DNA from 3 places in the Streptomyces sp. NPDC008313 genome. Region 2 is predicted to be linked to each of the others. Evidence: riboswitches for the same ligand, from Rfam matches in the RefSeq annotation. Region 2 holds a riboswitch; each other region holds the start of a gene.
What was found. Region 2 has a riboswitch for cyclic di-AMP ahead of ACFY93_RS06645 (peptidoglycan DD-metalloendopeptidase family protein). Riboswitches for the same ligand answer to the same signal wherever they lie in the genome.

Region 1: it holds a riboswitch for cyclic di-AMP, as region 2 does, so the genes downstream of both, ACFY93_RS27940 (peptidoglycan DD-metalloendopeptidase family protein) here and ACFY93_RS06645 (peptidoglycan DD-metalloendopeptidase family protein) in region 2, are expected to answer to the same signal.
Region 3: it holds a riboswitch for cyclic di-AMP, as region 2 does, so the genes downstream of both, ACFY93_RS24110 (transglycosylase SLT domain-containing protein) here and ACFY93_RS06645 (peptidoglycan DD-metalloendopeptidase family protein) in region 2, are expected to answer to the same signal.

What each region holds. Positions count from the first base shown of each region.
Region 1 is NZ_JBIBFR010000025.1:15,782-26,009, reverse strand. Features, by position in the region: gene ACFY93_RS27970 (amino acid permease) at 111-1,667, shown strand; tRNA gene ACFY93_RS27965 (tRNA-Lys) at 1,767-1,839, shown strand; gene ACFY93_RS27960 (PRC-barrel domain-containing protein) at 2,071-2,427, shown strand; gene ACFY93_RS27955 (hypothetical protein) at 2,482-2,652, shown strand; gene ACFY93_RS27950 (dihydrofolate reductase family protein) at 2,764-3,888, shown strand; tRNA gene ACFY93_RS27945 (tRNA-Met) at 3,957-4,030, shown strand; cyclic di-AMP (ydaO/yuaA leader) riboswitch at 4,456-4,612, shown strand; gene ACFY93_RS27940 (peptidoglycan DD-metalloendopeptidase family protein) at 4,624-5,655, shown strand; gene ACFY93_RS27935 (PrsW family glutamic-type intramembrane protease) at 5,713-7,179, opposite strand; gene trmB (tRNA (guanosine(46)-N7)-methyltransferase TrmB) at 7,317-8,171, opposite strand; gene lhgO (L-2-hydroxyglutarate oxidase) at 8,348-9,568, opposite strand; gene ACFY93_RS27920 (MFS transporter) at 9,729-10,228, opposite strand, start outside.
Region 2 is NZ_JBIBFR010000004.1:4,071-14,298, forward strand. Features, by position in the region: gene ACFY93_RS06625 (MBL fold metallo-hydrolase) at 1-131, opposite strand, end outside; gene ACFY93_RS06630 (carboxymuconolactone decarboxylase family protein) at 394-978, shown strand; partial or broken gene ACFY93_RS06635 (TetR family transcriptional regulator C-terminal domain-containing protein) at 1,052-1,282, shown strand; gene ACFY93_RS06640 (GDSL-type esterase/lipase family protein) at 1,396-2,181, opposite strand; gene ACFY93_RS06645 (peptidoglycan DD-metalloendopeptidase family protein) at 2,479-3,345, opposite strand; cyclic di-AMP (ydaO/yuaA leader) riboswitch at 3,350-3,526, opposite strand; gene ACFY93_RS06650 (tyrosine-protein phosphatase) at 4,064-4,861, shown strand; gene ACFY93_RS06655 (DUF6126 family protein) at 4,909-5,064, opposite strand; gene ACFY93_RS06660 (helix-turn-helix domain-containing protein) at 5,061-5,792, opposite strand; gene ACFY93_RS06665 (aminotransferase class III-fold pyridoxal phosphate-dependent enzyme) at 5,890-7,368, opposite strand; gene dxs (1-deoxy-D-xylulose-5-phosphate synthase) at 7,365-9,260, opposite strand; gene ispG (flavodoxin-dependent (E)-4-hydroxy-3-methylbut-2-enyl-diphosphate synthase) at 9,291-10,228, opposite strand, start outside.
Region 3 is NZ_JBIBFR010000018.1:129,206-139,433, reverse strand. Features, by position in the region: gene ACFY93_RS24140 (NAD(P)H-dependent oxidoreductase) at 1-238, shown strand, start outside; gene ACFY93_RS24135 (ABC transporter permease subunit) at 254-1,201, opposite strand; gene ACFY93_RS24130 (ATP-binding cassette domain-containing protein) at 1,188-2,153, opposite strand; gene ACFY93_RS24125 (outer membrane lipoprotein carrier protein LolA) at 2,225-3,451, opposite strand; gene ACFY93_RS24120 (polyprenyl synthetase family protein) at 3,699-4,709, opposite strand; gene ACFY93_RS24115 (hypothetical protein) at 4,982-5,152, shown strand; cyclic di-AMP (ydaO/yuaA leader) riboswitch at 5,499-5,656, shown strand; gene ACFY93_RS24110 (transglycosylase SLT domain-containing protein) at 5,662-6,543, shown strand; gene ACFY93_RS24105 (Cof-type HAD-IIB family hydrolase) at 6,537-7,427, opposite strand; gene fahA (fumarylacetoacetase) at 7,678-8,892, shown strand; gene recQ (DNA helicase RecQ) at 8,920-10,228, opposite strand, start outside.

The DNA.
Region 1 (10,228 bases), on a different contig from region 2:
GACCGGGTGGGGGCCACAGTGCTGTCGCACGCGCGCGCGAAGGATGACGTCCCGCTCCGGTCCGCCGGAACGGCGCATGGCACGTCCCCGCCGAGGGAATCGCTGGGAGCATGACAACTCCCTCTCCTTCTGGTGCGCGGGACCCGTCCGGCTCTCCCCTCTCCGACGAGGAGCGCCTCGCCCAGCTCGGCTACACCCAGGTGCTCGCACGCCGTATGTCGGCGTTCTCGAACTACGCGGTGTCGTTCACGATCATCTCGGTGCTGTCCGGCTGTCTGACGCTGTATCTGTTCGGGATGAACACCGGCGGCCCCTCCGTGATCACCTGGGGCTGGGTCGTCGTCGGTCTCATGACCCTGTTCGTCGGGCTGGCCATGGCCGAGATCTGCTCGGCGTACCCGACGTCCGCGGGGCTGTACTTCTGGGCCCACCGGCTGGCCCCGCCCCGCACGGCCGCCGCCTGGGCCTGGTTCACCGGGTGGTTCAACGTGCTCGGGCAGGTCGCGGTGACCGCCGGCATCGACTTCGGCGCCGCCTCGTTCCTGGGCGCGTACCTGAACCTGCAGTTCGGCTTCGACGTGACACCCGGCCGGACGATCCTGCTGTTCGCGGGCATCCTCGTCCTGCACGGACTGCTGAACACCTTCGGGGTCCGGATCGTCGCCCTCCTCAACGGCGTCAGCGTCTGGTGGCACGTCGTCGGGGTCGCCCTCATCGTCGGCGCGCTCGCCCTCGTACCCGACCACCATCAGTCGGCGTCCTTCGTCTTCACGGAGTTCGTCAACAACACGGGCTGGGGCAGCGGGCTGTACGTGGCGCTGCTCGGCCTGCTGATGGCGCAGTACACCTTCACCGGGTACGATGCCTCCGCCCACATGACCGAGGAGACGCACGACGCCTCGACGGCGGGGCCCCGGGGCATCGTCCGTTCCATCTGGACGTCGTGGATCGCCGGCTTCGTGCTGCTCCTCGGCTTCACCTTCGCCATCCAGTCGTACGACGGCGCGCTGGGCTCGGCGACGGGCGCGCCGCCCGCGCAGATCCTGCTCGACGCGCTGGGCGCCACCTCCGGCAAACTGCTGCTGCTGGTCGTGATCGGCGCGCAACTCTTCTGCGGGATGGCGTCGGTGACCGCCAACAGCCGGATGATCTACGCCTTCTCACGCGACGGGGCGCTGCCCTACTCGCACGTCTGGCACACCGTGAACCCCCGGACGCGGACTCCGGTCGCGGCCGTCTGGCTGGCCGCGCTCGGCGCCCTGGCGCTCGGTCTGCCGTATCTGATCAACGTGACGGCGTACGCGGCCGTCACCTCCATCGCCGTCATCGGCCTCTACATCGCCTACGTGATCCCGACCCTGCTGAGGCTGCGCAAGGGGGAGGCGTTCGAGCGGGGCCCCTGGCACCTGGGCCGCTGGTCGCGGGTGATCGGCGTCGTCGCGGTCACCTGGGTCGGCGTCATCACCGTGCTGTTCATGCTGCCGCAGGTCTCGCCGGTCACCTGGGAGACCTTCAACTACGCCCCGGTCGCCGTCCTCGTGGTCCTCGGCTTCTCCGCCGCCTGGTGGCTGGCCTCGGCCCGCCACTGGTTCCTCAACCCCGACCACGAACGCACCCTCGCCCGCGAGGCGGCCCGCGCCGGCGCCCCGGAACCGGTCGATCCCTGACCATCCCGTCCATTCGGCGTGGCCGGGCCGCCCATACCCGATCGGCTCCCCGGCCACGTCCCGCTATGCTCGGGGAAGCACCGGCGCCAGACGCCGCGTGGACCCTTAGCTCAATTGGCAGAGCAGTGGACTTTTAATCCATTGGTTGTGGGTTCGAGTCCCACAGGGTCTACGGGAAGCAGGCGAGGGGTACCCCCTCCGGTCTGCGAAGAAGTGCCCGGACCGACGTCTGTCGGCCCGGGCACTTCGTCGTTCCCGGGTGCTGCCTCGGCCATGCCGGGAGCGGTCGGCGCGGTGGCGTGCCGGGAAGCGGTTCGTGCGGTGGCCGTTTCACCCGCGTCGGCGCGGGAACACGGGATGTCCGGGGGCGGGATCTGTCCGGCTGGTCAAGAGGGAGCAGCACATGATCCAGGCAGCCGACATCCGAGAGTGGCGGGACTGCGACGTCGTCGACCCCAAGGGGAACAAGATCGGCGCGCTCGAGGCGGTCTACGTGGCCACCGACACCGACCAGCCCGCCATGGTCACCGTGAGGACGGGGCTTCCCACGCGTCAACGCCTCGTGTTCGCCCCTGTGGACGACGCGATCCTGGGACCTGACTACGTCAAGATCCCGTACGAGAAGGGCGTGGTGAAGAAGGCTCCGTGGATCGGCACGGACGACGTGCTGCCCGCGGAGCAGGAGGAAGCCGTCTTCCACCACTACGGCATGAGCTATCAGCCGGGACCCAACGGCGGACGGCAGCTCGCGCGCCGCTGAGCGGACCTCCGGACCGAAGGGCACGAAGGCAACGAATGGAGGTGCTCCGCGGAGATGGTGATCTTTCTGCTGCTCGTGCTGGCGGCCATCATCCTGGGCATCATCGGTGCCACGGTCAAAGGACTCCTCTATCTGCTGTTCATCGGCATCGTGGTGCTCCTGGTCGCCCTGCTCGTCAGTGGTCTGCGCGTCTCCCGGCGAGCCAAGCGCCGACCGGTGCGCTGATCGCCGGGCCCGGCCCGGCGAAGCTGGACGGGGCATCGGGCCACCGGCTTAGGTGGGTTCACCCGCCGGACCGCTGTCCGGGCTGAATCACCGAGCTGGAGGGTGCGCCCCATGCCCCGCCCGTACGTCCTGCTGTCCGCCGCCGTCTCCCTGGACGGCTTCCTGGACGACACCGGCCCCGAGCGGCTGCTGCTGTCGGGGCCGGCCGACTTCGACCGGGTCGACGAGGTGCGGGCGTCCAGTGACGCGATCCTGATCGGCGCCGGCACCCTGCGCACGGACAACCCCCGGCTTCTGGTCAACTCCCCCGAGCGGCGCGCCGCCAGAGTCGCCGACGGCCGCCCCGAGTACCCGCTGAAGGTCGCGGTCACCGCGTCCGGCGACCTCGACCCGGCCGCCCCCTTCTGGCACACCGGCGGCGACAAGGCCGTCTACACCACCGACAAGGGCGCCGAGCGGCTGCGCGGGCTCGCGGCGGACGTCGTCGCGCTCGGCCCCGAGCTCGACTGGCGGGCCGTACTCGACCACCTCGGGGACGTACGCGGCGTCCGGCGCCTCATGGTCGAGGGCGGCGGCCGGGTCCACACCCAGCTGATGCGGCAGGCCCTCGCCGACGAGCTCCACCTCGCGCTCGCTCCGATCTTCGTCGGCCAGCCGGGCGCGCCCCGGCTGTTCGGGCCCGGCGCCTATCCGCCCGGCCGGATGCGGCTGCTGGAGACCCGGCCCGTCGGCGACATCGTCCTCATGCGGTACGTCCCCACCGCACCCGGGACCGCGGGCGCCGACGCCGCCGCCGACCGGCGCTGGCTGGCGCTCGCCTGTGAACTCGCCGCGCTGTGCCCGCCCTCCGAGACCGCGTTCAGCGTGGGCGCGGTGGTCGTCGCCGCGGACGGCACCGAGCTGGCCCGCGGTCACTCCCGGGAGGGCGGCGATCCGGTGGCGCACGCCGAGGAGGCCGCGCTGGCCAAGATCACCCCCGGTGACCCGCGGCTGGCGGACGCCACCGTCTACAGCAGCCTGGAGCCCTGCGCCCGCCGCGCCTCCCGGCCCGCGCCCTGCGCCCGGCTGATCCTCGACGCGGGGGTGCGCCGGGTCGTGACCGCCTGGCGTGAGCCCGACACCTTCGTCAAGGACGCCGACGGCAGCGGGATTCTCGCCGCGGAGGGCGCCGTCGTCGTCGTACTCCCGGAGTACGAGGCGCAGGCCATGGCCCCGAACCGGCACCTCCTGGAGTAGCACCCCCGACGGCCTGCGCAAACGCGTGTGCGCGGGACCTCCCGGATGGCGTACACTGGTCTTACCGACGCGGGGTGGAGCAGCTCGGTAGCTCGCTGGGCTCATAACCCAGAGGTCGCAGGTTCAAATCCTGTCCCCGCTACTGAAGGCCTGAGGCCGGAACTCATCGAGTTCCGGCCTCAGGTTTTTTCTGCGATGACCTCGGCCCGTCTCGCCGAGACCGTTCTGCCGGCTCCGGCACATCCACTCCTCCGGTTCGCCCGCTCCGGTTCGCCCGCTCCGGTTCGCCGGCTTCCGTGTCTTGACGTGGTGGGCTCCGTCGCCCGCGGTCGGCCGACGGTCACGGCGCGTGATCGCCCGGCGCCTCGCCGCATATCGGCTTGACGTACCGTCAGGTGATACTCTCCATGAGGGTGCGGTCAACTCGCCCGAATTTGACCGTGCTTGACCTGAAAGTCCTGGCCAAGAACGGGAATGATTACCCGGAACGGCTTGGAATACTGCACCCGCGTCTATTAACGTTCGATAACGCAGCGCGGTCGTCCCAGCCGTCACGAGAGGCGGCTCCGTGCGCACGCGCCGAATCCCGCGAGGGAACCGGGGAACCACCAACTTGGGGTGAATCGAGCGTCTTTCACTGTGTCCGCACGGTGATTTACGCGCGTAGGAGACCTTCCTGCTCCGAACCCGTCAGCTAACCCGGTAGGCGAGAAGGAAGGAAAGGAGCGCGCCCACGTGGCGTCCAACCCGCCTGCCCCGCAGACCTCGTTCGCGCCGAGCGACAAGCAGCGCGACACCTTCGGCTACGGCCGGGGCCCCGACGAGGGACCGTGGGAGGAGTGGAATCCCACCGAGGAGTCCATCCGTCCCGTCCGCGGCCGGCACCGCGTCAGCAAGCAGCGCGGAGGCGGGCTCGCCCGCAGCTCCACCGTCCTCGGTGTCGGCGTCATCGCCGCAGTCGGCGCGGGCGGCATGGCCACCGCGCAGACCGGCAAGCCGCCGGTGTCGATATCCATGCCGGACCTGCCGTCCGTCGGCTCGTTGCTGCCCGGTGGCTCCGACGAGGCGCCGGAGGACTCCGCGACGCCGCTCACCGGCGCCGGTCTGACCACCGCCGACGCCGCAGAGGGCACCACGGACGCCGGTGAGGCCCTGCGCGCCCGCATCATGCAGCAGGCCGAGACCCAGCAGGACCAGGTCGACAGCGCGGCCCAGCAGGCAGCCGAGACCGCTGCCGCGAAGTCGGCCGCCGAGCAGGCCGCCAAGGAGAAGGACGAGGCCGAGAAGAAGGCCGACGCCGAGAAGAAGAAGGCGGAGGCGGAGGCCAAGGAGAAGGCCGAGGCCAAGCGCCTCGCCGAACTCGCCAAGAACTACGCGCTGCCCACCTCCTCGTACACGCTGACCTCGCACTTCGGGGATTCCGGCTCCATGTGGTCCTCCGGTCACCACACCGGCCTGGACTTCGCCGCCCCCACGGGCACGCCGATCAAGGCGATCCACAGCGGCACGGTCACCGAGGCCGGCTGGTCCGGCGCGTACGGCTACCGCACGGTCCTCACCCTCGACGACGGCACCGAGCTGTGGTTCTGCCACCAGTCGTCGATCAGCGTCAGCGCCGGGCAGAAGGTCGCCACGGGCGACGTCATCGGCCGCGTCGGCGCCACCGGCAACGTCACCGGACCCCACCTCCACCTGGAGGTCCACCCGGGCGGCGGCGCCGCGATCGACCCGCTGGCCTGGCTGAACAGCAAGGGCCTCAACCCCTGACCCACCGCCGGCCCGGGCCTCTCGCCCCGGCCAGCACCTCACACAGCCCGTGTCGCCTCAGGTGCGATACGGGTTGTGCGCGTGCTGGGGGCCGTACGGCCCGTGGGGCGGCTGGGACGCGGGGCGCGTCCCGTAGGCGCCGAGGGGGACGTGACCGGTGTGCGCGGCGTGCCCCGGGTACGGGTTGTACGCGGGGTACGGGTTGTACGACGCCGGATACGGGTTGTACGCCGGGTACGCCGTCGCCGGGCCGTGTCCGGGTACCGGGGCCGGGACGACGGGCCAGGGCGGGCGCACCGGGGCCGCCGGGGCCGCGGCGAGCGCCGCGTAGGCGAGGGACGGGCGGGCGACGTCGCGGCGGCGCCACAGCTCGTGCAGCAGCTCCCGTTCCCGTTCGACGAAGTCGGCGCCGGCGCGTCCCGTACGCCCCCGGTGCCGCAGGAACGCCAGCGACGTCGCGTACGCCTCGTACTGGGCGACGGCGCGGGCCGCGGGCTTGCCGAAGTGGTGCGCGGCGTACTCCCGGGCCAGCCGCCTGGCCCGCATGGAACCGAGCACGTACGGCTCGGGCGGGCCGAGCCAGCCCGCGGCACAGTACGCGGGCAGCTCCGCGCGCACGGTCCGCAGCTCCCGCTGCCGCGTCCACAGGGTGAGCCAGGTCAGCAGCCCGAACGCGGGCACCATAAGCGCCGCGTACACCGCGAAGAACCCGTACTCCCCGAAGGACGACGAGCCGTTCCACAGGGCGTGCATGCCCATCGCGAGGAGCAGCCCGGACAGCGGCAGCAGGACGCGGCGCCAGTGCCGGTGCTCCGCCGACAGGGCCGCGACGCCGAAGCCGATACCGGTGAGCACGGTGAACAGCGGGTGCGCGAAGGGCGACATCACCACGCGGACGAAGAAGGTGGCCGCCGTCAGGGAGGCGAGACCGCGCTCGCCGCTGAGCTGGTCGGTGCCGTAGGCGGTGCCGAGGTAGAGGATGTTCTCGGTGAACGCGAAGCCGGTGGCCGTGACCCCGGCTATGACGACGCCGTCCACGATCCCGGTGAAGTCCCGTCTGCGGAAGAGGAAGACGAGCAGGACGGCGGCGGCCTTCGCGGACTCCTCGACCACGGGCGCTATGACGGTCGCGCCCAGGGTGTCGGCGCCGCTCGGGTCGGCGGTGGCCGTGGCGATCCAGCGGGTCGCGAAGCTGTTGGCGACGATCGCTATGAGCGCGGCCGCGCAGGCGCCCCAGGCGAAGGAGAAGACGAGGTTGCGCCAGGGGCCCGGTTCGACCCGGTCCAGCCACCGGAACGCCGCGATGAGCAGCGGCACGGGCAGCACGGCGAGGCCGAGGCCCACCAGGAAGCCCCGCGTGCCGGTCTGTTCGCGTACCAGGGCCAGGATGACGAGCCCGGACAGCGCGAGCAGTGTGATCAGCGCCCCGTAGAGCACCGCCTTGCGCTGCCACCAGTGCGCGTGCCGCCGCGCGGCGCCGGCGGGGCCGCCGGGAGGCGTCGGGTACGGGGGACTGGTGGCCACGGCATCGACCCTAACGAGGTGAGGGCTCCGCCCGCGACGGTGCCCACCGCCCGGCCGGAGGGACCGTGGGAGGCCGGGGGGCCTCGCGAGGCCCTTCCACCGGCCCTTCGGTGGGACGGCCGCCGCCTTTCGGCGGGTCAGCCGCCGGCGGAGGGTTCGGTGCTGTGCGGTACGCGGCGGAAGAGCAGATCGTTCACCACGTGCCCCTTCTCCAGTCCCTGGCCCTCGAAGCGGGTCAGCGGCCGGAAGGCGGGACGGGGCGCGAAACCGCCGCCGGGCACGGTGTTCTCGAAGTCCGGGTGCGCCTCCAGTACGTCGAGCATCTGTTCGGCGTACGGCTCCCAGTCGGTGGCGCAGTGCACGACGGCACCCGGCCTGAGGCGGGCCGCAGCGAGTGTGAGGAACTCCGGCTGGATGAGGCGGCGCTTGTGGTGCCGCTTCTTCGGCCAGGGGTCGGGGAAGTAGACGCGCAGCCCGTCGAGGGAGTCGGGGGTCAGCATCTCCCTGAGCAGGATGATCGCGTCGCCGTTGGCCACCCGGACGTTGGACAGGCCGTTCCGGTCGGCGAGATTGAGCAGATTGCCCTGGCCGGGGGTGTGCACATCGACGGCGAGGATCCCGGTCCGTGGGTCGTCGGCGGCCATCCGCGCGGTGGCCTCGCCCATGCCGAAGCCGATCTCGAGGACGACGGGCAGGTCACGGCCGAACAGCTCCGCGAGGTCCAGCGTCCGCCGGCCGTCGATGTCCAGGCCCCACTGCGGCCACAACCGCTGCAGGGCCTCGGCCTGCCCCGTCGTGACCCGGCTGCGGCGCGGCTGGAAGCTGCGGATCCGGCGCTCGAAGTGCGACCCGGCGGGGTCGGCCTTCGGGCCGTCGGGGAACCGGGGCTCGCTCTTGGCCCGGACGCGGCGCGCGGACACGCCGCCGGTGCCCTCGGACCCGTCGTGCGCGAGGGGCCGGGGCTCTTCGGAGGTTGCGGAGGAGTCAGACACAGTGATGCCGATTTTACGGGGACCTGCTCGGTGCCTTCCGCGCCGACGCGTCCCCCGGCGTCACCGGGGCCGCCGCTCAGTGCGTCTCCGGCCTCCCCGGGCCACCGCTCAGCGGGTCTCCGGTGTCAGCGGGGCCTCCGGCCCGGGCGGGTTTTCCGCTCAGCCGGGCTTCCGTGTCACCGTGCCGCCTCGTCGAGCGCGGCGAGGGCGCGGCGTGCCACCTCGCGGCCGATCGGCAGGGACGCCGTGGCCGCGGGCGACGGGGCGTTCAGCACGTGGACCGTCCGCGGGGCCTCGCGGATCAGGAAGTCGTCCACCAGCGTGCCGTCCCGCAGCACCGCCTGCGCCCGCACTCCCGCGGGCGCCGGTATCAGGTCGTCCGGGGTGACCGCGGGCAGCAGCCGCCGCACCGCCCGGGTGAACGCCGCCTTCGACGCGGAACGCCGCAGCTCCCCGGCCCCGTACCGCCAGTGCCTGCGGGCCATCTGCCAGGCGCCGGGCCAGGCGAGGCTGGTGCCGAGCTCCCGGGGGCGCACCGTCCCCCAGTCGTACCCCTCGCGGGCGAGGGCGGGCACCGCGTTCGGTCCGACGTGGACGCCTCCGTCGACGCCCCGGGTGAGATGCACGCCGAGGAACGGGAAGGCGGGATCCGGCACCGGATAGACGAGCCCCCGCACCAGCTCTGGCCGGGCCAGCGTGTAGTACTCGCCGCGGAAGGGCACGATCCGCATCTCGGGGTCGTCCCCCGTGAGGCGGGCGACGGCGTCGCAGTGGAGGCCCGCGCAGTTGACGAGCGCCCGGCCGCGCACGACCGTCCCGTCGGCCGTGCGGACGGCGACGCCGAGAGCGGGGCGCCGGTCGATCCGGACGACCTGAGCGCCGTAGCGGATGTCGGCGCCGGAGGACTCCGCGAGCTGCCGGGACACGGCCACGTAGTCGCAGATGCCGGTGGTGCCGACGTGGAGGGCGGCCAGGCCCCGCACCCGCGGCTCGTACTCGGGGATCTGGGCGGCGCCCAGCTCCCGGACGGCGATCCCGTTCTCCCGGCCGCGCTGGGCGAGGGCGTGCAGCCGGGGGAGCTCGGTCTTCTCCGTGGCCACGATCAGCTTGCCGGTGACGGCGTGCGCGATGTCGTACTCGGCGCAGAACTTGGCCAGCTCGGCGGCGCCCCGTACCGCGTACCGCGCCTTCAGGGAGCCGGGGCGGTAGTAGATCCCGCTGTGGACGACTCCGCTGTTGCGCCCCGTCTGGTGGCGGGCGGGTCCCGGTTCCTTCTCCAGCACCGTGACCCGCGTGCCCGGAGCGGCACGCGTGATCGCGTACGCCGTCGACAGCCCGACGATGCCGCCGCCGATCACCAGCACATCGCAGTCGTGAACGATCCGCACCTGTTGCACCTCCCGACTCGATAGTGCACTGCGCCACTGACAATGCCCTCAAACCAAGGAGTCACGGGGTCCGAACCGAGATGTGAGATCAGGTCTGGGCCCCCGCTCCGTCCCTCAGGCCACCAGCCGCGCTCCGCCGCCCCGCTCCGCCACCCTCACGTCCGCGCGCTCACGCCGGTGCCATCAGCAGCGGCCTGGCCCGCTCGCGCAGCTCCACCACCCGGGGCTCGTCGCCGTAGGGCTCCAGCCGGTGCAGGAGGTCCTTCACGTACTCGGTGGTGCGCGCGGAGGAGATGCGCCCCGCGACCTCCACCGCGCGGACGCCCTGCTCGCAGGCCGCGTCGAGGTTGCCGGACTCCAGCTCGGCGACGGCGGACACGACCAGGCGCAGCCCGTGCGAGCGGACGAACTCCTCGGTCGGCCGGGACAGCGCCTGCTCGGTGAAGCGGCGGACCTGCCGCGGCGCCTTGAGATCGCGGTAGCACTCGGCCGCGTCGGCCGCGAACCGGTCGTACGAGTAGAAGCCCAGCCAGGACGGGTCCTGGTCGCCGTCGCGGGCGCGCTCCAGCCAGCCCTCGGCCGCCCGCAGCGCCGCGCCGGCCGCGTGGGCGTCGTTCGCACGTGCGTGCGCACGCGCCTCGACCAGCCGGAAGAAGCTCATGGTGCGGG
Region 2 (10,228 bases):
TTCTGGAAGACCCCGTCGGCGAAGTGGGGCGACCTGCGTATGCGCTCCAGACGCTCACCTCCCGGGTCCGCGCCGAAGGCGGCGGGCCGCAGCGCGCGGAGCCCGGAGCTCAGGGAACGGAAACCGGTCACAGTGCCTCCTGAAGGAGTCGTCGGACATCTCATTATGGTCGTCCCCGCGACATCCCCGGGCACGGCCTGCGCGGGGCCCGGGCCGCGTGGGCCCGGGCCGCGTGGGCCCGGGCCGCGTGGGCCCGGGCCGCGTGGGCCCGGGCCGCGAAGGCTTGTCGGTCCGCGGGACGGCCCCGATGTCACGTCTCGGCCGCCCGGTCCGTCGTACCTGTGAAAGGCGCGAGAACCAGGCGCCCGCTACGACGCACCGGAGGTGGCCCCGATGGCCCGTGTTTCCTCAACCCAGCCGCGCACGTTCTTCTTCCGCTTCGTGGAGTGGTACTCGAAGCGGACGTACGGAAAGGTCCTGGAACCCGCCAGGGTGCTCGCCCACAACCCGCGCGTCCTGCGGACCGACCTGCGCTTCGAGCAGGCGGTGGCCAAGTGGGACAAGCTCGACCCGGAGCTGAGGAAACTCGCCGAGATGGCGTCGGCCGCCTCGATCGGCTGCGCCTGGTGCATGGACTTCGGCTACTGGGTCGGCCGGGAGAGCGGCATGGCGCGGGAGAAGCTGCTCGACGTCCCGCGGTGGCGCGAGAGCGACGTGTACACGCCACTGGAGCGCGACGTGCTGGAGTACGCGGAGGCGATGACGGCCACCCCGCCGACGGTCGGGGACGAGCTGGCCGGCCGGCTGCGCGACCGGCTGGGCGAGCCCGCGTTCGTGGAACTCACGGCGATGGTCGCGGTGGAGAACTTCCGCTCGCGCGTCAACTCCGCGCTGGGGCTGACCAGTCAGGGGTTCAAGGACTCCTGCGACCTCCGGGACGCCCGGGCGGCCGGGAGCACCGGCACGGCGGCACGATGAACCCGCCTCGCCGGACCCCGTCGGCGTCCCTGCCACCGCTGGAGGGTTTTCCGCGTGTCCAGAGCGCGGTTGAGTGGACCGGCGGTGGAAGGCCGCGATCACCGAGGTGATCGCGGAGGGCGTGGCGGCGGGGGAGTTCGCCTGCCCCGATCCGGCGGGGGCGGCGCTGCGGCTGACAGCGCTGCCGGACGGGCCGGCCGTGCGGATGAGGGCATATCCCGGGGCGGTGTCGCGAGCGCGCACCCGGGAGTGGGTGGACCTGGCGCCGACGCGCGAACTGGGGCTGGAGCAGGCGGAGTTGTCCGGGGTGACGGGTCAGCCGCACGGCGGTGCGGAAATCCCCCCAACCCCGGACCCGTCCGGACCCCTTCGGCCCCGACCCGGTCTCGCCCCGGACCTGCTCCCCCCGCCCCTGACCTACGCCGTCGGTCCGATGCGGAGGCGGATGTCGCTCGGGGAGAGGGGGCCCTTGGCGGTGACGTGGTCGCCCGAGGACTCCCCTCGCAGGCGGCGGCCGATCCAGGGCACCAGGTATTCGCGGGCCCACTGGATGTCGTCGCGCCGGACGTCGAGGGTGCCGCGCGGCGGCAGCGGGGGCCACGGCTGGTCCGGGTCGGCCGGGACCTCGATGCCGAGAAGCTGGCCGGCCCGCAGGGCGACCCGGGTGTGCCCCTCGGGCGAGAGGTGCAGCCGGTCGTGGTCCCAGGCGCGCCGGTCCTGGATCGTCTTCAGCGACCAGAGGTCGAGCACGGGGCAGCCGTAGCGGTCGGCGATGGCCCGCACATGCCCGTTGTACGTGGCGATCTTGCCACGCAGCCGCTGGAGCACCGGGATGCCGCGGGTGTCGAACCCCGTGGTCACCATGACGGTCCCGACGGCGGAGGTCAGGTCGGCGACCGCGCGCTCGAATCGCTCCGCGACCTCGTCGGGGTCGGTGCCCGGCCGGATGATGTCGTTGCCGCCCGCGCAGAAGGAGACCATGTCCGGGGCGAGTTCCCTGGCGCGCGGGAGCTGGTCCGCGACCACCTGGTCGAGGAGCTTTCCGCGCACGGCCAGATTGATGTAGGTGAAGTCCCCCTCGGGACGCCGGTCCGCGAGGAGTACCGCGAACCGGTCGGCCCAGCCCAGGTAGGACCCGTCGGGGCCCGGATCGCCGACGCCCTCGGTGAAGCTGTCCCCCACCGCCACGTACGACCCGATCACCGCTGTGCTGTCACTCTTCGAATCGTCTGCCACGTCGGTCCATGATTCACCTTCCGATGTGAGCTACGCGACCGTAGGGAGGGGTTGACGGACGGTGAGATAAGCCACGCGTCAAGTGTTGGTCAACTCGGAATAAGGCCCCCACGGCCGATGGCGGCCGACCGGCTCCCGGCCACCGCGGGTTCAGGTGCGGGTGCGGGATGGGGGTACGGCTGCGGGTACGGGGTGAGCGGACGACGGAAGGCCGAAGGCCGGACCCCGGGCGGGGGTCCGGCCTTCGGCCGTGTCACCGACGCGTCAGCCGACGGTGACGCCGTGGGAGCGCAGGTACGCCACCGGGTCCACGTCCGAGCCGTAGCTCGGCGTGGTGCGGATCTCGAAGTGCAGGTGGGGGCCCGTGACGTTGCCGGTCGCACCGGAGAGGCCGAGCTGCTGCCCCTCGGTCACGGTCTGGCCGGCCGAGACGGACAACTGCGACAGGTGGGCGTACTGCGAGTACTTGCCGTCCGCGTGCTGGACGATGACCTCGTTGCCGTACGCGCCGCCCCAGCCGGCCGAGACGACGGTGCCCGCCGCGATCGACTTGATGGTGGTGCCGGTCGGAACCACGAAGTCGACGCCGGTGTGGTAGCCGCTGGACCACATGCTGCCCGCGGTCTTGTAGGCGGTGCCGACGGAGGAGCTCTGGACCGGCAGGGTGTAGCCGGAGTCGGTGGCCGTGTCGGCGGCGGGGGCGGGCTTCGCGGCGGGGGCCGGGGCCGAGGTCTTCTCGGCGGGCTGAGCGGCCTTGCTCGGCGCCGCCGCCTTCTTGCCGAGCGTCAGCTTCAGACCCGGGTGGATCAGCGACGGGTCGTCGCCGACGGCCGCGCGGTTGTCCGAGTACAGCTTCTTCCAGCCGCCGTCGACGTTCTGCTCGTCGGCGATCTTCGACAGGTAGTCGCCTGCCTCGACCGTGTACGTCTTCGTCCCGGCCTTGTGAGCGGCGGCGGGGGCGGCGGCGACCTTCCCCGTGACCGAGGAGACGGCCGCCGAGGGGGTCGCGGCGTGAGCGCCGGCGGCACCCATCAGCGGCAGCGCGAGCGCCGCGCCACCGGTGGTGGCGACTGCGATCGAGCGGGTGAAGAAGGCGGACTTGGGACGGCGGTGCTTACCCTTCGCGGGCATGGCGAATTCCTCTCCGGCGCCTGCGAGGTGAGCTGTCGGGTTCGGACTGGAGATGTCCGGCCACGTATGCCACGCGGCTTTACCCCTAGCCGTTCCGGGAACCGGAACAGGCGTTTTACCTGTGGGTCCCCCGCTCCTGCCGTGTACGGGTGAGTGTGCGGATTCCGGGCGGCGGCAGGATTGGGCGTCCGTCCGGATTGAGGCTGAACGTAAGCGAACGGGACGCGCCGCGACAAGCAGCGGATTTCCCCGGGGCCCATTTCTCTTGATCCATCGGCCAATTCGCGGTCACCCTGCGTGGATCAGTGATCTTTCCCTTTCCCTGAAAGGCTGGAGAACAAAGGGGAATTACGCACGGGCGGCCACGACGCACCGTCACGGTTATGACGCTGCTCACGCGCAACGGGATCACGGGGCCTTATCCCAGGGCCAGTTGTGACCAATCCTGCTATTTAGGATCAGTCAGCATAAAAGCGCTAATCAGAAGAGAAGTACCAGTGCGGCCATACCGGACAGATCACCCGTAACGGAGCGACCTGGACTCCGTCGGCGGCGCCACCGCCACCCCTGCCGCCGCCACTGCCGTCACCGCCACCGCCACTGCCCGCGATGGTCCCGTGGACAACTGATTGCCCCGGGAACCCATGTCGTATCGTCGGGAGGCACCCGTCGGCGAGCGATGCCGAGCAGCGTCGGCGGCCGATTGGGAGGAGCCCCCATGACGCAGCAGGTCCCGTCGACCGAGCCCGAGCTGGCCGGCGTGCGCAACTTCCGTGACGTGGGCGGACTGCCGACCGTGGACGGTCGCCGGATACGCCACGGGCGGCTGTTCCGCAGCGGTCATCTCGCGCACGCGACGCGGGAGGACGCGGCGTTCCTCGCCTCCCTCGGCCTGCACACGATCTTCGACTTCCGCAACGCGGCCGACCGCAAGCTGGACGGCCTGGACGTCGAGCTGCCGGGCGTGCGCAACGTGAACCTGCCGCTGAGCGACCCGGCGCACGGTGTCGAGTTCTGGAAGATGGTCCGCGAGGGCGATCTCGGCCGGCTGCGCTCCCTGCTGGCGGACGGCAAGGGCGCGGACCGGATGATCAACTCGTACCGCTCCATCATCACGGACCGCACCGCCGAGCACTCCCAGGTGCTGCGGGCACTCGCCGAGGACAGCGTGCCCGCGCTGATGCACTGCGCGGCCGGCAAGGACCGCGCGGGCCTGTCGGTCGCCGTGACGCTTCTCGCCGTAGGAGTGGAGCGGGACGCCATCGTCACGGACTACCTGCAGTCCAACGCCACGCACCGCCGGTACAAGGTACGGCGCAGCAACACGTCGCCCGACGCGTACTCGCCCGAGGTGATGGAGCTGCTCAGCCCGCTCTTCGACGCGCGCGCCGAGTACCTCGCGGCGGCCTTCGACACGATCGAGGGGACCTGGGGCGGTGTCGACACCTATCTGCGGGAGGGCCTGAAGCTCACCCCCGAGGTGCGGGAACAGCTGCGCGCGCGCCTGCTGGACTGAAGCGGGCGCGCGCGGAGGGGCCGGTCGTGAGGGCCGGCACCGGACGGCTACTGGTTCTGTGCTCCCAGAGTGAACAGCAGGTAGACGAAGGCGGCGAAGAGGTGGCCGACGGCGACGTAGATGACCAGCCGCACCCACAGCGACCTCGGGAACTTCTCTTCCATGGACCTGCGGCGGGGGGCGGGTTCCGGCGGCTGTGTCATGACGTCTCTCCGTGGGTGTGATGGCCCGCCGCCGGGCCGAGGCACAGGGCGGCGGTGGGGCTCTGCAGCAGGGTGTGGACGAAGAGGAGGTCGGCTCCGTCCTGGTCCGCGGCGGCGATGCGGTGCGGGGTGAGCGAGTCGAAGTGCGCGCTGTCGCCGGGCGCGAGCAGGTGCGCGGTGTCCCCGAGCCGTAGTCGCAGCCGCCCGCGCAGGACGTGCAGCCACTCCTCCCCGGGGTGGACGCGCACGATGTCGCCCTGCGCGCCGTACGGGACGTGCACCCGCAGGGCCTGCATCCCGCGTCCCGGCGAGCCGGCCTGCCAGTAGGTCCAGCCGCCCGCGCGGGTCGGTTCCATGCCGGCGGCGCGGACGACCGCGTCCCGTTCGGCGGCCGTCTCGCCGAGCAGGTCCGAGACGGTGGTGCCGTAGACCCGGGCCAGCGTGAGCAGCATCGGCAGGGAGGGCTGGCGCTGTCCCGTCTCCAGGCGGGAGAGGTGCGCGGGCGAGAGGCCGGCGGAGCGGGCGGCGGCCTCCAGGGTCAGCGAGGCGTGCCGGCGCAGGTCGCGCAGGCGGGGGGCGACGGCGGGGAGCGTCCCGGCACCGCGCTCACCGGCGTCCGGTTCCGCCGGGGCGGGCGGCCCGGCAGGCGGCGAGGGCGCGGGGCGCGTCGGCGGCGGCTCGGCCGGCGAGGCGTCCTCGGACGACGGCTCGGGCGGGACAGGGCTCATACCCTCGATTCAGCCAGCGCCTTTCCTCTGAGGCAAATTACTTGCCCCAGAGGCAAAAGGCGCCGGGCCGCAGGCGAGGCCGGTCCGGCCGGGCGTCTCAGCGGTTGGCCACCGCCTGCTTGACCAGTGTCCTGCCGAAGTCCCACACGAGGCCACCCCCGCTGTGCGCGTCGTCCATCACAGCGGCGAACGCCTCCACGAACCGGTCGACGTCGCCCTCGTCGACGACCAGCGGGGGAATCAGCTTGATCACCTCCAGGTGGTCGCCGGAGACCTGGGTGAGGATGCGGTGCCGCTGCAGCAGCGGGACGACGACCATCTGGGCGAACAGTCCCTTGCGGGCCGCCTGGAGCATCGTCCAGCGGCTGCGCAGCTTCAGCGACCTGGGCCTGCCGAACTCGATGCCGATCATCAGCCCCCGGCCGCGTACGTCGCTCAGCAGCTCGTACCGGTCGACGAGGGCCGCGAGCCGGGACTTCAACCGCTCCCCCATGGCCCGGGCGTGCTCGACGGTCCGCTCGTTCTCCATGACGGACAGGACCGCCAGCCCCGCCGCCATGGCCTGCGCGTTCGCACCGAAGCTCGCCGAGTGCACGAGGACCCGGTCCATCGACGAGTAGACCTTCTTGAAGATCCAGTCCCTGCCGAGGGTCGCGCCGACCGGGACGTAGCCGCCGGAGAGGGCCTTCGCCACACAGACCAGGTCCGGCTCCACCCCGTCCTCGTGCTGGTAGGCGTAGAAGTCCCCGGTCCGGCCGAGGCCGGTCTGCACCTCGTCGGCGATGAGCAGCGCCTTGTGCCGGCGCAGCAGGTCCTGGGCGGCGCGCAGATAGCCGGGCGGGGGCTCGTGCACCCCCTTGCCCTGGATGGGCTCGACGATGAGTGCGGCGACGTCCCCCTTCCTCAGCTCGCGCGCCAGGGCGTCGAGGTCCCCCAGCGGCACGGCCGTGTCGGGCAGCAGCGGGGCGAATCCGTCACGGAACCCGTCCTCACCGTTGACGGAGAGCGATCCGGTGGTCAGTCCGTGGAAGGCGTGCGCGCAGTAGAGGACGCGCGGTCTCCCGGTGGCGTAGCGGGCGAACTTCAGCGCGGTCTCCACTGCCTCGGTGCCGCTGTTGCCGAAGAACACCCGGTCCAGGTGCGGGCTGTGGGTCAGCAGCTTCTCGGCGAGCAGGCCGGGCAGCGGCTGGCAGTCGAAGCGGGTGAGGTCGGCGAGCCGGGCGTCGAGGACGTCGTGCAGCGCCTGCCGGACGACGGGGTGGTGGCGGCCCAGGCCCATCACGCCGAACCCGGCGAGCATGTCCAGGTAGTCGTTGCCGTCCGCGTCCCAGAAGTGGGCCCCCTCGGCCCGCTCGTAGACCTTGTCGAAGCCGATGGTGTGCAGCATGCGCGGGAGCTGGTGGTTCAGGTGCTTCGCGTGCAGGTCGTAGCGCTCGGCCCCCCGCTCGGCCAGGAGCGCGCGGAGGTCGAAGTCACGCCTGCCGGTGCCGGCGCGCGCTCCCGCGGCGGGGGTGTCCTCGGCGGGGCGCACGGAGGAGGTCTCCTCGCACGGTGCCTGCCCTGAAGGGATGGTCATTCCTGCGTCTCCTCGGGCACGGGCTGCCGGGTGGCGAGGCCGGCGCTGATCCGCCCGGCGATCTCGACGGGCGTGAGACCGATGTCGGCGAGCACCTCGGCGCGTCTGGCGTGCGCGAGGAACTGCTCCGGGATGCCGAAGCGCCGTACGGGCACGTCGACGTCGGCGTCACCGAGCGCCAGCGCGACCGCCGCGCCGACCCCGGCGGCCCTGCTGTTGTCCTCCACGACCGCGACGAGTCGGTGTCCGGCGGCGAGCTCCGGGAGCGCCGGGTCCACGGGCTTGACCCAGCGCGGGTCCACCACGGTGCAGCCGATGCCGCGGGCCTCCAGCAGCTCGGCGGCCCGCAGGCAGACCGAGGCCATCACACCGACGGCGACCAGCAGCACCCGGGGCCGCTCGGCGCGGTGCAGGACGTCCATGCCGCCGACGTGGTCCACGGCCGGGAGGACGGGCCCGACCGACTCCTTGGGGAAGCGGATCAGGGTCGGCGCGTCGTCGACGGCGACCGCCTCGCGCAGCTGGGCTCGCAACTGGTCGGCGTCGCGCGGCGCGGCGATTCTCAGGCCGGGCACGACCTGGAGGATCGACATGTCCCACATGCCGTTGTGGGACGCGCCGTCGACACCCGTGACCCCGGCCCGGTCGAGGACGAAGGTGACCCCGCAGCGGTGCAGGGCGACGTCCATCAGGAGCTGGTCGAAGGCCCGGTTGAGGAAGGTGGCGTAGACGGCGACGACCGGGTGGAGGCCGCCGGTCGCGAGTCCGGCCGCCGACACCGCGGCGTGCTGTTCGGCGATCCCGACGTCCCAGACCCGGCCGGGGAAGCGCTCGGCGAATCCGGCCAGCCCCACCGGGTGGAGCATGGCCGCGGTGATCGCCACGACGTCGTCGCGCTCCTCGCCGATCCGGACCATCTCGTCGCCGAACACGGAGGTCCACGAGGGGCCGCCGGGCGGGGCGAGGGGTGCGCAGGTGAGCGGGTCCATCACGCCGACCGTGTGGAAGTGGTCCTCCTCGTGCGCGAGGGCGGGCTCGTATCCGCGGCCCTTCTCGGTGAGGCAGTGGACCAGTACGGGTCCGTGGAAGCGTTTCGCGCGTCGCAGCGCCGACTCGACGGCCGCCGTGTCGTGCCCGTCGATCGGCCCCACGTACTTCAGGCCCAGGTCCTCGAACATGCCCTGCGGGGCGAAGGCGTCCTTGAAGCCCTTCTTCGCCCCGTGCAGCGACTCGTACAGGGTGCTGCCGACGACCGGGGTCCGCAGCAGCGCGTCCTTGCCCCAGGCGAGGACCTTCTCGTAGCCGTCGGTGGTGCGCAGGGCCGCCAGGTGGTTGGCGAGGCCGCCTGTCGTCGGCGCGTAGGAGCGTTCGTTGTCGTTGACGACGATGATCAGCGGCCGGTCCCTGGCGGCCGCGATGTTGTTCAGCGCCTCCCAGGCCATGCCGCCGGTGAGCGCGCCGTCGCCGACGACCGCGACGACGTGGCCCTCCTCCCCCCGGACCTGCCGGGCCTTGGCCAGCCCGTCCGCCCAGCCGAGCGCGGTGGAGGCGTGGCTGTTCTCGATGACGTCGTGCTCGGACTCCTCGCGCGAGGGGTAGCCGGACAGGCCGCCCTTGCCGCGGAGCTTGGAGAAGTCCTGACGTCCGGTCAGCAGCTTGTGCACATAGCTCTGATGGCCGGTGTCCCACAGGATGCGGTCGACGGGCGACTCGAAGACCCGGTGGAGCGCGACGGTCAGTTCCACCACCCCGAGATTGGGCCCGAGGTGACCGCCTGTCCTGGCCACGGCGTGCACCAGGAACTCCCTGATCTCATGAGCCAGTTCACCGAGTTCCGCCTCGGCCAGCGCCTTCAGGTCGCGTGGTCCCCTGATGTTCTCCAGAATCGTCACGCTCGGGCCCCCTCTCGGTCCGTTGCTTCGTCAGCTCACGTGAACAACCGCTGTCCCGGCGCCCGAGTCGATGCCGTCCTCCTCCATCTCGGCGGCGATCTTCATCGCCTCCTCGATCAGGGTCTCCACGATCTTCGACTCGGGCACCGTCTTGATGACCTCGCCCTTCACGAAGATCTGCCCCTTGCCGTTGCCCGAGGCGACACCCAGGTCCGCCTCACGCGCCTCCCCCGGCCCGTTCACCACACAGCCCATCACCGCCACCCGCAACGGCACCTCCATGCCCTCGAGGCCCGCCGTGACCTCCTCCGCCAGCTTGTACACATCCACCTGCGCACGACCGCACGACGGACACGACACGATCTCCAGACCCCGCTGCTTCAGGTTCAGCGACTCCAGGATCTGGATGCCGACCTTGACCTCCTCGGCGGGCGGCGCCGACAGCGAGACACGGATCGTGTCCCCGATGCCCTCGCTCAGCAGCGCACCGAAAGCCACCGCCGACTTGATCGTCCCCTGGAACGCCGGACCCGCCTCCGTCACCCCCAGATGCAGCGGATAGTCACACGCCGCGGCCAACTGCCGGTACGCGTTCACCATGACCACCGGATCGTTGTGCTTCACCGAGATCTTGATGTCCCGGAAATCGTGCTCCTCGAACAGCGACGCCTCCCACAGCGCCGACTCCACCAGCGCCTCCGGCGTCGCCTTCCCGTACTTCCGCAACAGCCGCTTGTCCAGCGAACCCGCGTTGACCCCGATCCGGATCGGCGTACCCGTGTCCTTCGCCGCCCGCGCGATCTCCTTCACCTGATCGTCGAACTGCTTGATGTTGCCCGGATTCACCCGCACCGCCGCACAGCCCGCGTCGATCGCCGCGAACACATACTTCGGCTGGAAGTGAATGTCCGCGATCACCGGAATCTGCGACTTCCGCGCGATCGTCGCCAACGCGTCCGCGTCGTCCT
Region 3 (10,228 bases), on a different contig from region 2:
GGGCCGCCGCCTGTGGGGCGTCACCGCGCTGGCCGCCCCCGAGGACGCGGTCGCCGCTCCGCTGGTGGGCACCCTGCACCACACGGCCGCGTATCTGGGGATGCGCTTCGGCGGGGTCCTCCTCGGCAACGGCAGCAAGCCGGGGGACGTACTGGAGGACGCGGCGGCCCTGACGCGCGCGAAGACGTTCTTCGCCCAGGAACCGCCGCTCGCCCGCTTCCCGCACGAGACGGCCTGAGCCCGGCGGGCACCTCTACGCGGTGATGTCCTTCGCCGTGAACCGGGCCCACGCCGCCGAGCCGAACACCGCCGCGTACAGGCCCTGCAGGCCGAGGTTGCGGACGAGGTCGTCCCAGTAGACGGGGTCGCGCATCAGGTCGGCGAAGGACAGCCAGTAGTGCGAGAAGAAGTACGGCCGCAGTGCGTGGAGCTGGGGGATCTGGTCCAGGATCTGGATGGTGATGAGCAGGCCCACGGTCGTCGCCATCGCCGCGATCCCGCTGTTCGTCAGGGTCGAGACGAACAGCCCCAGCGCCGCGACGCCGACCAGGGACGCGGCCACGACGAGCGCGATCAGCAGGGCCCGCGCGAGCCCCTCGCCGAAGCCGATCCGCGTACCGGAGATCGTCGTCAGCTCGCCCAGCGGGAACAGCAGCGCCCCGACCGCGAGCGCCGACACCGCCACCAGCAGGGTCGCGACCAGGCAGAACGTCATCGTGGTCGCGTACTTGGTGAGCAGCAGCCGGGTCCGGCCGGCCGGCGCGACCAGCAGGTAGCGCAGCGTGCCCGCGTTCGCCTCGCCCGCGATCGCGTCGCCCGCGACGACGCCGACGGCCATCGGCAGGAAGAACGGGAGCGTCGCGGCCAGCGCCGTGAACACGAGGAACAGGCCGTTGTTGGTGATCTGGGCCATGAACGCGGGCCCCTCGCCGCTCCCGCCGCCCGCCGCCGAACCGTCGCTCGTCTCCACCTTGACGGCGATGCCGATGAGCACCGGCACGGCGACGAGCACTCCGAGCAGCGCGAGCGTGCGCCAGCGCCGGAACGTGGTGACGAGTTCGTCGCGGAACAGCCCGAACGTCCACAGCGGGCTCGGCCTCCGTACGCTCGCCCGGGCCGCGTCCGCCGCCGGGGTCCCGGCCCCGGACGCGAACCCGTCGTCCGTCCGCGCGTCCGCCCGCGGCGCCTCAGCTCGCGACATCGAAGCCCTCCCCCGTCAGCGCCATGAAGGCGTCCTCCAGCGAGGCCCGCTCGACCCCGAAGCCGCGGACCCGGACGCCCGCCGTGACCAGCGCCGCGTTCAGCTCGGCGAGTTCGCGGTCCGGTGGCTCACCGCTCACCCCGGTGCCGGTGACGACGAGGTCCGCCACGCCCTGTTCCTTGAGGACCCGGGCCGCGTCCGCCGTGTCCGGGGTCGTGACGACCAGCCGCCCGCGCGCCCCGGCCGCCAGCTCGGCCACCGCGCCCTGGGTGATCAGCCGGCCCTGGGCCATCACCGCCGCGTGCGTGCACACCTGCTCGATCTCGTCGAGCAGGTGTGAGGAGAGGAAGACCGTGGTCCCGTCCGAGGCCAGCTCCCTGACCAGCGAACGGATCTCCCGCATCCCCTGCGGGTCGAGCCCGTTGGTCGGCTCGTCCAGGACGAGCAGACGGCGGGGCCGCAGCAGCGCGGCGGCGAGACCGAGCCGCTGCTTCATGCCGAGCGAGTACGCCCTGGCCTTCTTGCCCGCGGCCGCCGTCAGCCCGACCCGGTCCAGCGCCGCCGCGACGCGGGCCCGCCGGGTGCGCGGATCGGCGCTCGGGTCGGCGGCGTCGTACCGCAGGAGGTTGTCCCGGCCGGAGAGGAACCCGTACAGCGCGGGGCCCTCGATGAGCGCGCCGACCTCCGGGAGCACGGCGCGCGCGGCGCGGGGCATCGGCTGCCCCAGCACGCGCGCCGAGCCCGAGGTCGGCTCGATCAGCCCCATCAGCATGCGGATGGTGGTGGTCTTGCCCGAGCCGTTCGGTCCGAGGAAGCCGAAGACGCTGCCCGCCGGGACGGTCAGGTCCAGACCGTCCACGGCGAGCTGTCCGCCGCGGTACCGCTTGGTGAGCGCGCGGGTGGCGATCACCGTGTCCCCCGTGCCGGGCTCCGCGGCGGACCGTTCCTCCATGGGCTCTCCCCCAGTTCACTCGCCCCGTTCACTCGCTCGAACGGGACCACGTCACGGGCCGTCCCGCCGGGTCACCCCGCCGCGTCGGCCGCCTTCACCAGTGTGTCCTTGGTGACCGTACCCACGTAGACCTTGCCGTCGTCGGTGATCAGCGCGTTGACCAGGCGGGTCGAGAAGACCGTGCCGGAGCCGAACGTGCCGTGGACCTGGTCGCCGAGGGAGTTCAGGAAGCCGCTGACGTCACCGTTGCCCGAGGACGCGGAGGGCATGCCCTGGCCGCCCGTGTCGAACTCGGCGACCGTGTTCCAGCCCTCGCCGACGACCTTCAGGCCCTCCAGCCCTGAGGCGAGGTCCTGCGGGGACCCCTTCGGGACGCCCTCGGACGCCCCGGCCTCGCCGTCCTGCGTGACCTTCGCGCCCTTCGGCGGGGTGAAGTCGAAGGTCGACGCGGCCGGCTTCGAGAAGTCGACCTCGGTGAAGCCGGCGTCCACGACGGCCGCGCCCCCGCCCGCCGGAGTGAGCGTGAACTTCAGCGGCGTGCCCGTCTTCGCGTCCACGGCGACGGTGATCGCGCCGACCGTGGTCCCGGACTGCTTCGGCTTGATCAGCAGCCTGTACGCGTCCCGGCCGGCGACCTGCGCGGTCCCGTCGACGGTCACGGACGTCGTGCCGTCGGCGGCCTTCAGCGCCTGCTCGGCCAGCTCCTTCGGGGTGGCGGGGACGCCCTTCGGCGCCTCGCCCTTCCGGCCGTCCGCGTGACCGGAGCCGGACGCGGTGGCGTGGTAGACCTGGTTCGACTTGCTGTCGTACCCCCAGACGTCGTCGCCGTTGTGGACGAGGCTGTACTCGGACGTCTTGTCGAGCAGCGAGACCTTCGACCGGTCGGGACCGTCGGCCGCGACCCGCAGCGTGTGCGTGCCGGAGGCCAGCTCCGTCAGCTTGGACGTCGGGTCCGCGGAGGAGCCGCCGTCGTCCCCGGCCGGGCCGGACGCGAAACCGCCGGCGAGCCCGCCCAGGTCGGGCAGCCCCAGATCGGTGCTGATCTTCACGGTGCCGGACAGCTGCTCGGTGTCCGACGCGGCGATCCTCTCGATGAGCCGCTGTGCGCTGACCTCGGGCAGATCCGGGTCGCCCGAGTCGGCGAGCGCCGGGACGAGCCCGATGGTCGCCGCCGCCACCCCCACCACCGCGACCGGGACGACGTAACGCGCTGCCCTCCGCCGCCCGCCGCGCATCTCGTCGGCGTCGTCGGGCAGGCCGTCCGCCCCGGCGGTCCTGTCGGATTCGTACGGTGCCATGTGTGCCTTACCTCCGTCGTCGGCGGCGGCCTTCCTACCGTCCTGCGCTTTCCACCCCGAGCCGCCATTCTCACCCGAATCGGTGAGGAGTGGTGTTCTCCATCTGACCAAATCGGACCCGCGGAAGCGTCAGACCGGGGACGCAACTGCGTGTACTGCTGCGGTATGACACGAAGCGGCGGCGCCTCCCCCGACCCGTAGGGGTCGTGAGGAGAGCGCCGCCGCTCCGAGGACGGGGGGGCGGGGGTCAGCCCGCCCGGTGCACCACCGCGTCGCACAGCTCCAGCAGGCAGACCTTCGCGTCGCAGTCGGGCAGCGGCGCCAGCGTGGCCCGCGCCTCCTCCGCGTACCGCACGGTGTCCCGGCGGGCCTGCTCCAGCGCCGGGTGGGCGCGCAGCCGGGCGAGCGCCTCGGCGTGCCGGGCGTCGTCCGTGAGATCCGAGTCGAGCAGCTCGCACAGGGCGATGTCCTCGGGCAGCCCGAGCCGCTCCGCGCGCTCGCGCAGCCGCAGCACCGGCAGCGTGGCGATGCCCTCGCGCAGGTCGGTCCCCGGGGTCTTCCCGGACTCGTGCGAGTCGGAGGCGATGTCCAGTACATCGTCGGCGAGCTGGAACGCCATGCCCAGCCGCTCCCCGTACTGGGTGAGCACGTCCACGACCGTCTCGTCGGCGCCCGACATCATCGCGCCGAAGCGGCCGGCGACGGCGATCAGGGACCCGGTCTTGCCGGCGAGGACGTCCAGGTAGTGGTCGACGGGGTCGCGGCCGTCGCGGGGGCCGGCCGTCTCCAGGATCTGGCCGGTCACCAGGCGCTCGAACGCCTCCGCCTGGATGCGGACCGCCTCGGGCCCGAGGTCGGCGAGGATGTGCGAGGCGCGCGCGAAGAGGAAGTCGCCGGTGAGGACCGCGACCGAGTTGCCCCAGCGGGTGTTCGCGCTGGACACCCCGCGGCGCACCTCCGCCTCGTCCATGACGTCGTCGTGGTAGAGCGTGGCCAGGTGGGTCAGCTCGACGACCACGGCCGAGGGGACGACACCCGGCGCGTAGGGATCACCGAACTGTGCCGCGAGCATCACCAGCAGCGGGCGGAACCTCTTCCCCCCCGCGCGGACGAGATGCTGGGCGGCCTCCGTGATGAAGGGGACCCCGCTCTTGGTGGCTTCGAGCAAACCCGACTCGACAGCCGCCAATCCGGCCTGGACATCGGCTTCGAGAGCCTGGTCCCGCACGCTCAGCCCGAACGGCCCGACGACGGTCACGAGAGGTTCTCCTGTCTGCTGACGATCACATGGCGAACTCGGTCGATCATTCGGTCGATGACACGGTTTGTCGATGTGTCGCTGCCATCACTCAAGTCAGCGTATCCGGTCACGTTTCGATCACCACGAGCGCCCACCGTCCCCGCCCGCGTCTCCCCCGGACGGGAGGAGACCCCGCACCTGAATGCGCGCGGCGGCACTTCACCACCGGCGGCCCCTCGTCCACCTCGCACCCCTCAGCAAATTCGGCCACATGTTCGATAACCGGTCGGGTGCGGACGTCGGCCTCGACCGAGCCCGTCGCCCGGCGCGCCGCCACCGGGCGCCGAGACGCCGACGACGACGGCGACGGCGACGGGGACGACGGCGACGGCGACGGCGACGGCGACGGCGACGGCGGCACTCTTGCCCGTATTGCCGCTTTGCGCCCCTCCGTGCGTTAGCTCCCCTTCTTGTCCTTCATAGGCGCTATCTCACGTACCTCACCAAGCTCCGACCTGAGCACTTACGTGACTCAATGAGGCGCTTTGCAGGGGTTGGATATACATCAACACCCGCCCACAGCACGTGAATTGGGTCACGCCGGACAGAAAGATCCATATCGCCGGGTGTGTGCATTTGCCTTTGCGCACTGCAAGTTGAACCTGTGAATCCGTTTGATCTGACGACACATCACCCACTCCATACTGATCAGGTGAGTTGCGTCATGGATTCAAACCTTGTTCCGCACATGTGCTCTCGCATACGTTTCGGTCGAACCGGACGGACCGCCCAATCCTGCCGCCGCCCGGCACCAACCCACCGACCCAGTACGGCAGGAGCGGGGGACCCAGGTAGGTCGCCGTACCGGTCCAGCCGGCACGGCTCGGGGTTAAGCCACGCGTCAGCGCGGCCGGGCACCTCCCGCCCGAACCCGACAGCTCACCTCGCAGGCGCGGAGAGGAACTCAGTCATGTCCGCTCGTGGCAAGCACCGCCTCACCAGAACCTCCAGCCCCCTCCTCCGTGGCATCGTCGCCACCGGAACGGGCGGAGCCGCCCTCGCGCTCCCCCTCATGGGCGCGACCGTCGCCAGTGCCGCCGAGCCCACCGGTGCCGTGACCTCCGCGGCATCCGTGGCGTCGGCGGCGTCCACCCAGCACGCCACCGCCAAGGCGGGCGAGAAGGCGCAGGTCAAGCACCACAGCTACCGGGTGGTCAAGGGCGACTCTCTGGCGAAGATCGCGCGGGACCACTCCACGCGGGGTGGCTGGAAGCAGCTCTACGCCGACAACCGCGAGGCCGTCGGCGAGAACCCGTCCCTGATCCACCCCGGACTCCGGCTGACGCTGGGCGCCAAGAGCGCGGACGCCTCGAAGGGCACCGCGAGCAACCAGAACCCGACGAGCGCCCACAAGAGCTCCGGCGAGAACTCCACCGGGAGGGCGGGCAGCGGCGTGACGAAGACGGAGAGCGCCACGGCGACCACCTCCGCGCCGTCCATCGAGGCCGCTCCGGTCGCGGCGACGACATACACGAACGACCTCGACGGCTGGATCCGGCAGTCGCTGGACATCATGGCCGCCAACGGCATCCCCGGTTCGTACGACGGCATCTACCGCAACGTCATGCGTGAGTCCTCGGGCAACCCGCTGGCCATCAACAACTGGGACTCCAACGCGGTCGCCGGCACCCCCTCCAAGGGGCTGCTGCAGGTCATCGACCCGACCTTCGCCGCCTACCACGTGGCGGGCACCTCGATGGACCCGTACGACCCGGTCGCGAACATCACGGCCGCCTGCAACTACGCGGCGGACAAGTACGGCTCGATCGACAACGTCAACGGCGCCTACTGACCGTCACCCAGGGATCGGCGCCCACCTGACCGGCGCCCGGTGCCCGGCTGTTCCCCGGTTCCCGCTTCGCCGCGGGGGCCGGGGAACAGCCGTTCCACTATGACCGCGACGCCGTCCTCCTCGTTCGAGAGGGTGATCTCGTCGGCGACGGACCGCAGTTCGGGATGGGCGTTGGCCATGGCCACGCCGTGTGCCGCCCAGTCGAACATCGGGATGTCGTTCGGCATGTCACCGAAGGCGAGGGTCGCGGACGCGTCCAGACCGAGGTGACGTGCGGCGCGCGCCAGTCCCGTCGCCTTCGTCACGCCGCATGGCTGGAGTTCGACGGTGCCGGGACCCGACATGGTCACGGTGGCGAGAGAACCGACCACGGCACGGGCCACCGACGTCAGCTCGTCGTCCGACAGCACCGGATGCCGCAGCAGCACCTTGCTGACCGGCTTCGCCCAGAGGGCCTCCCGGCGCTCCACACGGACCGCAGGCAGGGTCGGGTGCGGCATGACGTAACCCGGCTCGATGAGTGTCAGCCCGTCCACGCCGTCCTGGTCCACCGCCGCGTACAACTCCCCCACCTCCGCCTCGATCTTGCCGAGCGCCGTCTCCGCCGACTCCCTCTCCAGGGTGACCGACCAGACCATCCGGCCGGTGCCGGCGTCGTACACCTGCGCCCCCTGCCCGCACACCGCGAGGCCCCGGCAGCCGAGGGCGTCGAGCAGCGGACGCACCCTCGGCGCCGGCCGCCCCGTCACGACGAGATGCGTGGCGCCCGCTCCGGCCGCCCGCGCCAGCGCGGCACGCGACCGGTCGGAGACCCTGTCGTCGCCGCGCAGCAGCGTTCCGTCCAGGTCAGTGGCGATGAGTGAATATGCAGTCGGAGCGGCCATGATCCGAAGAATACGGATCCCACGCCCCAGCGGCCCGGCGTGAACCGGTCGTCGTCCGGTATCCCGCCCGCATCGCCGTCCACCGCGCGAAGTCGCGTCCCGGGCCGCCCGGTTGACCCGGACCGACCGGACCGAACCAGCGGCTTCGAACAGTACCGAACGGACATTACGAACTCTTCAGGCACTGCCGCGAGGCGGGTCCTCCCACGTAACGTGTGCCGCAACCACACGGAAAGCGAGGCAGTACCCGATGCCCCCCTTCGATGTCCCCGAGGGCGATCCCTTCGGTCCGCACAATCTTCCGTACGGCGTGTTCTCCCGTACCGGCTCCGATGAGCGGACCGTCGGTGTCCGGCTCGGCGACCACGTGCTCGACGCCGGTGCGGCGGCGGCCGCCCTCGGCTCCCCGTACGTCTCCCTGCTCGCCCGGCCGTCGCTCGACGCGCTGCTCGCCGCGGGCCGCACCGCCTGGTCGGACGTACGGCGTGCCCTCACGGCCTGGGTGACCGTCCCCTCCCACCGCGCGACCGTCGAGCCGCTGCTGATCCCGCTCTCCGAGGTGACCCTGCACCTCCCCTTCGCGGTCGCCGACTACGTCGACTTCTACGCGTCCGAGAACCACGCCCGCAACGTCGGGCAGATCTTCCGCCCCGACGCCGCCGACTCGCTCACCCCCAACTGGAAGCACCTCCCCATCGGTTACCACGGCCGGGCCGGGACCGTGGTGGTCTCGGGGACCGACGTCGTCCGCCCCTCGGGCCAGCGCAAGGCCCCGGCCGAGACGGCGCCCGCCTACGGTCCCTCCGTCCGCCTGGACATCGAGGCGGAGGTCGGCTTCGTCGTGGGCACGCCCACGGCCATGGGCACGCCGGTGCCGCTCGGCGACTTCCGCGACCACGTCTTCGGCCTCTGCCTCCTCAACGACTGGTCGGCGCGGGACATCCAGGCCTGGGAGTACGTGCCGCTCGGCCCCTTCCTCGGCAAGTCCTTCGCCACGTCGGTGTCCGCCTGGATCACCCCGCTCGACGCGCTGGACGACGCCCGGGTCGCGCCCCCGGACCGCACCCACCCCCTGCTCCCCTACCTGGACGACGCCACCGAGGAACCGGGCGGCTACGACCTGCGGATCTCCGTCGCCATCAACGGCCACGTCGTCTCCGAGCCGCCCTTCTCCACCATGTACTGGACGGCCGCGCAGCAGCTGGCCCACATGACGGTGAACGGCGCGTCGCTGCGCACCGGCGACCTGTACGGCTCCGGCACCGTGAGCGGCCCCACCGAGGGCGAACGCGGCTCCCTCCTGGAACTCACCTGGAACGGCCGCGACGCCCTCGAACTCCCGGACGGCAAGCGCACCTTCCTGAAGGACGGCGACGAGGTCACCCTGACGGCGTGGGCGCCCGGCCCGCACGGCAGCCGCGTCGGCCTGGGCGAGGTGACGGGCCGGATCACCCCGGCCCGCTGACCCGCCCACGGCCCCCGCGCCGGGCGGCTACATCCAGTCGTCCGGCTCGGGCTCGGGCTCCGTGCCTGACCAGTCCAGAGGCGGTACGTCGTCGGCGCGGGCGCCGGCCGGAGCGGGCCCGCGCGTGCTCCGGCCACCGAAGGCCCCTGTGGCACCGCGCCCGGCACCCGCCGCGTCCGTGCCCGTGCCGGCGTCCGTGCCCGTGCCCGTGCCGGCGTCCGTGCCCGCCTCGGTGGGCCGCTCCAGGGAGGCGAGGACCGCGACCACGCCCTCCCCGTAGGTCGCGCGCTTCTTCTCACCCACCCCGCTGATCCCGCCCAGCTCCGCCACCGACGCCGGCCACACCGTGGCGATCTCCCGCAGCGTCGCGTCGTGGAAGATGACGTACGCCGGGACGCCCTGCTCCTTCGCCTGCTCGGCCCGCCACGCGCGCAGGGCCTCGAAGGCGGGAAGCAGTCCGGCGGGCAGCTCCGCCGCCGCGGCCTTCGTCTTGCGCTCGCCCTTCCCGGAGCCGGACGAGGAGCGGGAGACCACCGGCTTCGGCGGCTCCTTGCGCAGCAACACCTCCCGCTCGCGCCGCAGCACCGTCCCGCTCTCCTCGGTCAGCACCAGCGTCCCGTACTCGCCCTCGACCGCGAGCAGCCGCTGTGCCAGCAATTGCCGTATGACGCCACGCCAGTCGGCCTCGGACAGATCCTCGCCGATGCCGAACACGGACAGCTGGTCGTGGTCGAACTGGATCACCTTGGCGGTGCGGCGCCCCAGCAGGATGTCGACGATCTGGACCGCGCCGAACTTCTGCCCCCGCTCCCGCTGCAGCCGCACCACCGTGGACAGCAGCTTCTGCGCCGCGACGGTGCCGTCCCAGGTCTCGGGCGGGGTCAGGCAGGTGTCGCAGTTGCCGCACGCCGGTGTGGAGGGGTCCTGGCCGAAGTAGGCGAGGAGCTGTCCCCGGCGGCACCGGGCCGTCTCGCACAGGGCGAGCATCGAGTCCAGGTGGGCGGCGGCACGGCGGCGGAAGGCCTCGTCGCCCTCTCCGCTCTGGATGAGCTTGCGCTGCTGGACCACGTCCTGCAGCCCGTACGCCATCCAGGCCGTGGACGGCAGGCCGTCCCGGCCGGCGCGGCCCGTCTCCTGGTAGTAGCCCTCGACCGACTTCGGCAGGTCGAGGTGGGCGACGAAGCGCACGTCCGGCTTGTCGATGCCCATGCCGAAGGCGATCGTCGCCACCACGACAAGGCCGTCCTCCCGCAGGAACCGCGACTGGTGGGCCGCGCGCGTGCCCGCGTCCAGGCCCGCGTGGTAGGGCACCGCCTCGATGCCGCCCCGCGTCAGG